Regions from separate parts of the Rhizobium sp. P43 genome, predicted to be linked through region 1. Evidence: predicted binding sites of a transcription regulator. Region 1 holds the regulator's gene; each other region holds the start of a gene.
The links. Region 1 encodes PhoB, which activates phosphate uptake and scavenging genes when phosphate is short. Its sites were predicted from a motif close to TGTCATNNANCTGTCAT; they were not measured.
Positions count from the first base shown of each region.

Region 2: the regulator PhoB is predicted to act here: its motif matches at 1,970-1,986, upstream of AC1PUL_RS06350 (LTA synthase family protein).
Region 3: the regulator PhoB is predicted to act here: its motif matches at 1,171-1,187, upstream of AC1PUL_RS05550 (BtaA family protein).

Region 1 covers NZ_CM161539.1:3,135,141-3,138,419, reverse strand. The annotation lists gene pstB (phosphate ABC transporter ATP-binding protein PstB) at 1-223, shown strand, start outside; gene phoU (phosphate signaling complex protein PhoU) at 270-983, shown strand; gene phoB (phosphate regulon transcriptional regulator PhoB) at 1,009-1,692, shown strand; gene AC1PUL_RS15665 (GcrA family cell cycle regulator) at 1,824-2,360, opposite strand; gene AC1PUL_RS15660 (acetylornithine transaminase) at 2,805-3,279, shown strand, end outside.
Region 2 covers NZ_CM161539.1:1,281,707-1,284,985, reverse strand. The annotation lists gene AC1PUL_RS06360 (TolB family protein) at 1-123, opposite strand, end outside; gene AC1PUL_RS06355 (NAD+ synthase) at 153-1,832, opposite strand; gene AC1PUL_RS06350 (LTA synthase family protein) at 2,003-3,279, shown strand, end outside.
Region 3 covers NZ_CM161539.1:1,115,693-1,118,971, reverse strand. The annotation lists gene AC1PUL_RS05555 (putative bifunctional diguanylate cyclase/phosphodiesterase) at 1-1,094, opposite strand, end outside; gene AC1PUL_RS05550 (BtaA family protein) at 1,234-2,484, shown strand; gene AC1PUL_RS05545 (class I SAM-dependent methyltransferase) at 2,481-3,149, shown strand; gene AC1PUL_RS05540 (glycoside hydrolase family 25 protein) at 3,279-3,279, shown strand, end outside.

The DNA.
Region 1 (3,279 bases):
CGACCCGATTGCGACTGCCAAGGTCGAAGAACTGATCCACGAGCTGCGCGAGAACTTCACCATCGTCATCGTGACCCACTCCATGCAGCAGGCCGCCCGCGTCTCCCAGCGCACCGCCATGTTCCACCTCGGCAACCTCGTCGAGGAGAACGATACCGACAAGATGTTCACCAACCCGGATGACCAGCGCACCCAGGATTACATCATGGGCCGCTTCGGTTGAGCCCTGACGTCATCAACGGTCGAACTCAATTTCAAGGACGTTTCAAATGGGCTCCACACACATCTACTCGGCCTTCGACGAGGAACTGAAGTTCCTGATGCGCCGCATCTCCGAAATGGGCGGTCTGGCAGAACAGATGGTCGCCGAAAGCGTGCGCGCTCTGGTGAATTCTGATGCCGCGCTCGCTCAAAAGGTGATCTCCGACGACGTTCTCATGGACGCCATGGAACGCGAGATTGGCGACAAGGCAGTCATAACCATTGCCAAGCGGCAGCCGGTGGCATCGGATTTGCGCGAAATCATCGGTGCGCTGCGCATCGCCGCCGATCTTGAGCGTGTCGGCGATCTCGGCAAGAGCAATTCCAAGCGCGTTGTGGCCATCCAGGCAACCGGCGTGCCGCGCAAGCTCGCGCGTGGCCTCGAACATCTATCCGACCTTGCACTCGCCCAGCTCAAGGAAGTGCTCGATGTCTACACGACACGCTCGGCCGAGAAGGCGAAGTCCATCCGTGACCGCGACGAGGAGATCGACGCGATCTACACCTCGCTGTTCCGCGAACTCCTGACCTACATGATGGAAGATCCGCGCAACATCACAAGCTGCACGCATCTGCTGTTCTGCGCCAAGAATATCGAGCGCATCGGCGACCACGCGACCAACATCGCCGAGACCATCTACTACATGACCACCGGCGCCCAGCCGGAAGGCGAACGCCCGAAGGAAGACCTGACTTCTTCCGTCGGTGCGATCACCGAGTGATTGTGGCCAGCGAGGTTGATGATCGATGCAGCCGAAGATTGCCGTAGTTGAAGACGAGGAGGCCCTGTCGGTCCTCCTCCGTTACAATCTGGAAGCCGAAGGCTATGAAGTTGAGACCATCCTTCGGGGTGATGAGGCCGAGATCAGGCTTCAGGAGCGTGTTCCGGATCTCCTGATCCTCGACTGGATGCTGCCGGGCGTATCCGGCATTGAACTCTGCCGCCGTCTGCGTGTGCGGCCCGAGACCGAGCGCCTGCCGATCATCATGCTGACGGCGCGGGGTGAAGAAAGCGAACGCGTTCGGGGTCTGGCGACCGGCGCCGACGACTATGTTGTCAAGCCGTTCTCGACCCCGGAACTCATGGCCCGCGTCAAGGCGATGCTCCGTCGCGCCAAGCCGGAAGTCTTGTCCAGCGTCCTGCGTTGCGGCGATATCGAGCTCGATCGCGAGACCCATCGCGTGCATCGCAAGAGCCGCGAAGTGCGTCTTGGACCGACCGAGTTCCGGCTCTTGGAGTTCCTGATGGCATCGCCCGGCCGTGTCTTCTCACGCTCGCAGCTTCTTGATGGCGTCTGGGGTCATGACATCTATGTCGATGAACGCACCGTAGACGTGCATGTCGGTCGCCTGCGCAAGGCTCTGAACTTCTCCAACATGCAGGATGTCATCCGCACCGTTCGCGGAGCGGGCTATTCCATGGAAGCCTGACGGCTTCCTGACAAGTGATTATGCAAGGCCGCGCGGTTATCTGTCGCGGCCTTTTCTGTTGGCATCATGTCAAACGAAAACAGGCCCCGAAGGGCCTGATCGAAGTCCTGATCTTGCGACCGCTCGATTGCTCAGCGTGCCGCCTTCCGACGTTCGCTCACTGGCTGATAGGCGAGCTTCGCGTGATAGGTGCAGTAAGGCGCGCTATCTGCGATTTCGCAGCCGCAGAAGTGAAAGTCGTCCTTCATCGGATCGCCGATCGGCCACTTGCAGGTGCGTTCGGTGAGCTCGGTCAGCGCCAGGCGACGCGAAATCGGTACGACCACATTGAGCGGGCGACGGACTTCGACTTCCTCGTAGACTTCGACTTCGATTTCTTCCTTCAGCATCGTCGCTCCGGATGCCCGGGCCACTGTGCGTGTCGTCGTGTTGGCCGCCGGGCGGTTCGGAAACGCAGCGGGACGCTGCGTCTGCGCCGGGCGCTTGGCAGGCCGTGCAGCAGACGTGCTGCCACCGGCCTTGGCGCGGCCCGGAAGGTTCAAACGGTGAACCTTGCCGATCACGGCATTACGGCTAACGCCGCCCAACTGGGCAGCGATCTGGCTTGCGCTGAGGCCTTCGGCCCACAGCCGTTTCAGTCTTTCGACCCTCTCATCACTCCACTGCACGTTCATGCCATATCTCTCCGCCGCTCGCGTCTGTCATGGCAGAATCAATCACCCATGCCTCGGACGAATCCGAAACATAACCGCCTCGATACTGTCGGTGAGCACTTCCGCCGCATGCAATCTATTAATGAAATTTAACCTAGAGGCACGCCGACTCCGTGACAAGAGTCGCGGGAATCATCTGGAATCGATTTTCCGGTTTTCCCCAACTTGCTTCCCGAGTGAGTCAAGTATGCAACAGGTGGAATCTTGTCGCGCACGCTCTTTAGGCGAGTGGGCCGATTCGGCGACTACTCCTGCGATTCCTGCGGAATTCGTTGACATCCCAGGACGAAATGCTGATAGTGCCGACGCCGCCGCAAGGCGGCATTTTTAATTTTTTCGAGGCCCTGTCATGGGCTGTTCCGTACCTGGTGCCGGAATGTCGAGAAGGATTGTGAAGCCATGGCCAATGCTACGCCGCTCTATCAGACCTACAATCGGGCGCCACTGCGTTTCGAGCGAGGCGAGGGCGTCTGGCTGGTGACGGAAACTGGCGAACGCTATCTCGATTTCGCGGGCGGTGTCGCCGTAACATCTGTTGGCCATGGCCATCCGCATGTCGTCGGCGCTTTGAAGGATCAGGCCGACAAGGTCTGGCATCTCTCCAACCTTTACGAAGTGCCGGGGCAGGAAGCCTTGGCCACGCGTTTGACCGACGTGACCTTTGCCGATCGCGTCTTCTTCACCAATTCGGGCGCGGAAGCGCTTGAATGCGCGATTAAGACCGCCCGCCGTTACCATTTTGCCAAAGGCCATCCGGAGAAGTTCCACATCATCACGATGGAAGGCGCCTTCCATGGCCGCACCATCGCGACGATCGCCGCCGGCGGCCAGGAGAAGTATCTTGAGGGCTTCGGTCCGAAGGCGCCAGGTTTTG
Region 2 (3,279 bases), 1.9 Mb from region 1:
GCCGTTGATGATCAGAAACTCGCCGTCCCGCGACCAGTTCGGCGCCTCGACGAGATCTTCCGTCTGCCAGACGACCTCGCATTCGCGGGTGTTGATGTCAAAGATTTCGACGGAACTGCGCATGATGCTTCCTCTCGGCCGTCCCGGATCGCTCAGCGATCGCGGAACCGGTTCGTGATCGGATAGCGACGATCGCGTCCGAAATTCTTCTTGGTGATCTTCACGCCCGGTGCCGACTGGCGGCGCTTGTATTCGGCGAGATAAAGCAGGTGCTCGACCCGGTGTACGGTCGCAATGTCATGGCCCCGAGCGACGATCTCGTCGACACCCATTTCCTTCTCGACCAGGCATTCAAGAATGTCGTCGAGAACCGGATAGGCCGGCAGCGAATCCTGGTCGGTCTGGTTCGGTCGAAGCTCCGCAGAGGGGGCCTTCGACAGGATGTTGGCCGGGATCACCTCGCCCGAGGGGCCAAGCGCACCCGGCGGAACATTGGCGTTGCGCCAGGCCGACAGCGCATAGACCTGCATCTTGTAGAGGTCCTTGATCGGATTGAAGCCACCGTTCATGTCACCATAGAGCGTCGCGTAGCCGACCGACATCTCCGACTTGTTGCCGGTGGTCACCACCATCGAGCCGAACTTGTTGGAGATCGCCATCAGGATCGTGCCGCGCGTACGGCTCTGCAGGTTCTCCTCGGTGATGCCGCTCTCGGTGCCCTCGAACATGTCCGACAGCGACGAGAGGAAGCCCTCGACCGGTTCCTGGATCGGCACGATGTCGTAGTGGCAGCCGAGCGCCTTGGCGCAGGCCTCGGCATCGGCAAAGCTTTCCTGCGAGGTGTAGCGGTAGGGCAGCATGATCGTGCGAACGCGCTCCTCGCCCAGCGCATCCACCGCGATCGCCGCACAGATAGCCGAATCGATACCGCCCGAGAGACCGAGCACGACGCTCTTGAAACCGTTCTTGTTGACGTAATCGCGGAAACCGAGCACGCAGGCGCGGTAATCGGCCTCTTCCTTTTCCGGGATGCGCGACATCGGCCCTTCGTCACAGCGCCAGCCATCGGCCGCGCGTCGCCAGGTCGTGACCGACAGCGTCTCCTCGAACTGGCTCATCTGGAAGGCCAGCGACTTGTCACCATTGAAGGCGAAGCTCGCGCCGTCGAAGACCAGTTCGTCCTGACCGCCGAGCTGATTGGCGAAGACCAGCGGCAGTCCGGTTTCGATCACCTGGCGCAGCGCCACCTGATGGCGGACATCCACCTTACCGCGATAATAGGGCGAGCCATTCGGCACGAGCAGGATCTCGGCCCCCGTCTCGGCCAGCGTCTCGCAAACGCCGAGATCGTTCCAGATTTCCTCGCAGATCGGCACGCCGATGCGAACACCCCGAAAGTTCACCGGTCCCGGCATCTCGCCCTCGACGAAGACGCGCTTCTCATCGAACTCGCCGTAATTCGGCAGATCGATCTTGTCGCGGAAGGCAAGGATCTTGCCGCCGTCGAGGATCGCAACGGAATTGTGCCGGCCCTTCTCGCCCTGCCGCGGAAAGCCGACGATCACCCCCGGACCGCCATCGGCAGTATCGGCGGCAAGCGCCTCGACAGCCTGCAGACAGGCTTTGAGGAAGGCGGGCTTCAGCACCAGATCTTCCGGCGGATAGCCGGAAATGAAGAGCTCCGTCAGGAGCAGGAGATCGGCCCCCTGCCCGGCAGCCTCGGCACGCGCAGCACGCGCCTTGGCGAGATTGCCGGTGACGTCACCCACCGTCGGATTGAACTGTGCCACCGCTATGCGCAGGACGTCGGAGATCTTCTTTGCTTCGCTCATGACACCGATTTAGCCGCTCGCCCGCCCTATCGCAACGTCGCTTCGCGGGCGCCCCCTTTATATGGTGCTCCGGCGCTAACCAAACCACCGGAATTTCTGGGAACAAAGGTTCTTCGCTTTCGGTTCATGTAGCATTCATGACACTTATGTGACACCTATGCGAACCTTTCATGACACCCTCCCATGACCTGGAGTTCGACGTGGTCCAGACCAGCCCGAAAACGCGAGTCGCGAACATCTTTACCGCCTTCGGTGCGGTGCGTGAGCGTGAGCTCGGCGGGTCCTGGATCGTCCAGCTCGTTGTCCAGTCTATCAACACGGCGCTGATTGCTGCGGCGATCGTTCTGCTGAGCGAGGTCCTGGCGCGTGGCAGCATGATCGATGTCGTGGAATACATGACCTCGACGAGCCGTCCCGGCCCTGTGGCCGTCGGTATCGTCTTTCTCATTCTGGCCTTTGCCGATGCGATCATCGGCAAATCCTATCAGTCGACACTGCTTGTCGGCCCCCTGTTGCTGCTGCCGGCATTCTTCTCGGGGCAGAAGCAACTCTTCCTGTCGGATCCGCTTTTCCCGAGCGACCTGCTCTTCGGTCGTCAGATCATGCAGCTCATGCCGGCCATGGTTGCGGCCGAGCCCTTCAAGGCAATCGGGCTTGCCGTCGGCAGCCTTGTCTTTGTGGTAGCGTTTGTCGCCCTGATCTGGAAAAGCCGCAAGGTATTCCCGCGCCTGAACCTGCCTGCCCGCGGTATTCGTCTGGCCGTCGCATTTCCGCTTCTCGCCGGCTTCGTCTCTCTGATGGATCCGATGGCGTTTTCCGCGTTCCGCGATCGCCTCAACATCGTGCCCATGATGTGGGACCAGAAAGAAAACTACCGGCACAACGGCTTCCTGCTCGCCTTCGCCTTCAACGTGCCGATGGCCAATGTCGCGGCCCCGGCCGGCTACAGCAATGTCGCTATCACAGACATTCAGACGGACAGGCTCCCCGCGTCCTTCTTCTCCGGCCGTCAGGCCGACGTCATTGTCGTGATGAGTGAATCCCTGTGGGATCCCACCCGCATGAACAGCGTAGGCTTCTCCGCAGATCCCATGCCGACCATTCGTGCGAGCCAATCCGGGCAGGTCTTTTCACCGGAGTTTGGTGGCATGACCGCCAATGTCGAATTCGAAGCCTTGACCGGCTTCTCCAACGCCTTCCTGCCCTATGGCAGCATCCCCTATCAGCAGTATATCCGTCGTCCGGTCCCGTCGCTTGCCACCTTTTTCGAATCGAAGGGTTATGTGACCAAGGCATTCCACCCGTTCCAGGGTTGGTTCTGGAACCGCAACAACGTCTATCAATCGCTCGGCTTCCAGGAATTCCACTCGGAAGAAAACATGCCGGCAATGGACAAGCGCGGCATCTTCGCCTCCGACGAATCCCTGACGCGCTACATCATCCAGCA
Region 3 (3,279 bases), 2.0 Mb from region 1:
AATTGCGGATCCTTGAACTGATCCCCGGACACATTGACGCTGACACCGGTGGGTGCCGGCCATGTCGCGGCGGCGGCACAGGCCTGCTGTACAACCCATTTGCCGATCAGCTGGATGATACCGGTCTTCTCTGCAAGAGGGATGAAGACATCGGGTGTAATCAACCCCTTTTCCGGATGACGCCAGCGCAGGAGCGCTTCAAGCGAGCGGACTTCGCCGCTCTCGACGCCGACGATGGGCTGATACTCGAGATAGAATTCACCATCGACGAAGCCTCGGGAAAGATCCCGTTCGAGTTCCAGACCGTGCCTCACCTCACGGGCGACGGTCTCGTCGTAGAAGGCATGTGCAGGCCCGAAAGCTTCCTTCGCACGATAGAGCGCCATAGCTCCCCGCTCAAGCAAGCGGGCCGGGTCCTCATCCTGCGGAGAGATATGGACCGCACCGATGCTGACATCGGCCATGATGCGGCCCTCGGCGAGGTCGAAAGGCACCGCCATGGCCTGCTCGATCTCCAGGCAGACAAATTCTGCAACGGCTCTCCGATGCACTTGGGGAAGGATGACCGCAAACTCGTCAGCCCCGATCCGGTAGAGCTCTGCATCCCCGCCAGCAGCCTGACGCAGGCGATCCGCAACGGCCACCAACAGGGCGTCGCCGGCAGCATGTCCCAGCGTGCCGTTGACGTAGTTGAATCGGTCAAGATCAAGGAGAAGCAACGTACCGCCGCCAGGGCCGCCGGTTTCCAGCCTTTTCGCAAGCGCCTCATTCAGCGTCTGGCGGTTCCCAAGACCGGTCAAGCTGTCGGTCCGTGAGGCAGCTCTGAGCACCGACGCGCCCCCCTCCAGGTGGCGAATGCGGTCATGCAAGGCTGTCTCCCAGGCAGCGATGCGCCAACCGAGGGCCGTGCCGACAAGCGGCAGGCAGCAAGCAGCCAAAAGGGACCAATGATCGCTGAGTGTAGTGGAAAGCGCCGGAAAACCGGACTGAGCAACCAACGGAACCGCAATCGCAAGAGGCGCGGCAGCACCGCCAACAAAGCCGGCAAGACCATAATGCAAACGTCTGCCGAGCGGGATTTCACTTAACATCATGTTAAACACCCCAAAAATAACTGAGGAGAATTTGCATAGAATGCGTTGAAATTCGGTTACCGTCCTTCGGGGGTGACGTCATCAAACTGTAGCAACGCGACGCTACACGCCGTGAAACACAACAGGACGGCGGATCGATATGACCGAGCTTGCACCAGATGCCGGATTTCGCGGAAACGAGAAGCTGAAGGACGCCCTGCTGCAGCACGCAGCCCTCTCACCCGCCGGCATGTCGGAACGCGTGTTCGGCTGGCTTTTCTCAGGCCTCGTCTACGCCCAGATCTGGGAAGATCCGGAAGTCGACATGCAGGCCATGGACCTGGCCGAGGGCCATCGGATCGTGACGATCGGCTCCGGCGGCTGCAATATGCTGGCTTACCTGAGCCGCCGTCCGGCCTCGATCGACGTAGTCGATCTCAACCCGAACCACATCGCGCTGAACCGCCTGAAGCTCGCAGCCTTCCGCCACCTTCCGGACCACGCATCGGTCCGGCGATTGCTGGGCGAGCATTCGGTGAAATCGAATGTGCGTCTCTATGACCGCCATATCGCCTCCCATCTCGACGCCGCCACCCGGCGCCATTGGGACGCGCGCGGACTGGACGGCCGCCGGCGCATCGCGGTCTTCAATCGCAACATCTATCGCACCGGCCTGCTCGGCCGCTTCATCGCCATCGGCCACCTGATTGCCCGCAGCCATGGCGTGCGGCTGGAGGAACTCGCGCAAACCCGGTCGCTGCGCGAACAGCGCATGTTCTTCGACAGCCGGATCGCGCCGCTGTTCGACAAGCCGCTGATCCGCTGGCTCACCCGCCAGAAGAGTTCGCTCTTCGGTCTCGGCATTCCGCCACAGCAATATGACGAGCTTGCATCGCTCGCCGACGACGGCACGATCGCACCCGTCCTGCGCCACAGGCTGGAAAAACTCTGCTGCCACTTCCTCCTGAAGGACAACTATTTCGCCTGGCAGGCCTTCATGCGCCGCTATCCGAAGCCGGAAGAAGGCGTGCTGCCGACCTATCTGCAGGAGCAGCACTATTGCGCCATTCGCGATGCCGCCGATCGCGTGACGGTCGACCATGCAAGCTTCACCGAGCTCCTGACGAAGAAGCCGGCAAACAGCGTCGACCGTTACGTGCTTCTGGACGCCCAGGACTGGATGAACCCGCGGCAGTTGAACGAGCTGTGGACCGAAATCACGCGCACCGCCGCCGAGGGCGCCCGTGTCATCTTCCGCACGGCTGCGGAAGAGAGCATCCTGAACGGCAAGCTCGCGCCGGATCTGCTCGCCCAGTGGGATTACCACGCCGACCGCTCACAGAACCTGAACCGTCAGGATCGCTCCGCCATCTATGGCGGTTTCCACATCTACGAAAAGCGGCCCGCATGAGCGAAAGCCCTGCCACCTTCGCAGCCGATCAGAATGACAGCCATGCCGACCGCATGGACCGGATGTATCGCTACCAGCGCCATATTTACGACCTGACGCGCAAATACTATCTGCTCGGCCGTGACCACATGATCACGAGCCTGGATGTTCCGAAGGGCGGTTCGCTGCTGGAGATCGGCTGCGGCACTGGCCGCAACCTTGTGCTGGCCCGCCGGCAATTCCCGGCGGCGCGCCTTTACGGTCTGGATATCTCGGCAGAAATGCTGGCAACCGCTCGGGCGAAGTTTCAGGGCACAGCCTCTCCCCCAAGGCTTGAGGTCGCGGATGCGACAGCCTTCCGACCTGCCGATTTTGCCGAACCCCATTTCGATCGCGTGATGATCTCCTACGCGCTCTCCATGATCCCGGACTGGCAGGCGGCGATTGACAGGGGGATCGACGCGCTTGCACCGAAAGGGTCGCTGCATATCGTCGATTTCGGCCAGCAGGAACACCTGCCGCGATGGTTCAGGAGCGGACTGCAGGCCTGGCTAGTCCGCTTCCACGTCACGCCCCGTCCGGACCTGCGCGCCGTGCTGGAAGAGCGCGCCTTGGCGCAGGGTCTAGGCCTCAGCTTCCAGCCACTTTGGCGCGGTTATGCCTGGCACGCCGTCCTGACGCGCTGACCGCCTCGCGCAAGCAAGATTGCATCTAATCCGGTTTTCACCATGATGGGGACGGTGTTCGCGCCTGCCCCACGAACCGTTGATGAGCCGATTGGGCGCATCGACCGTCCATTCTGAGATCACGGACCCA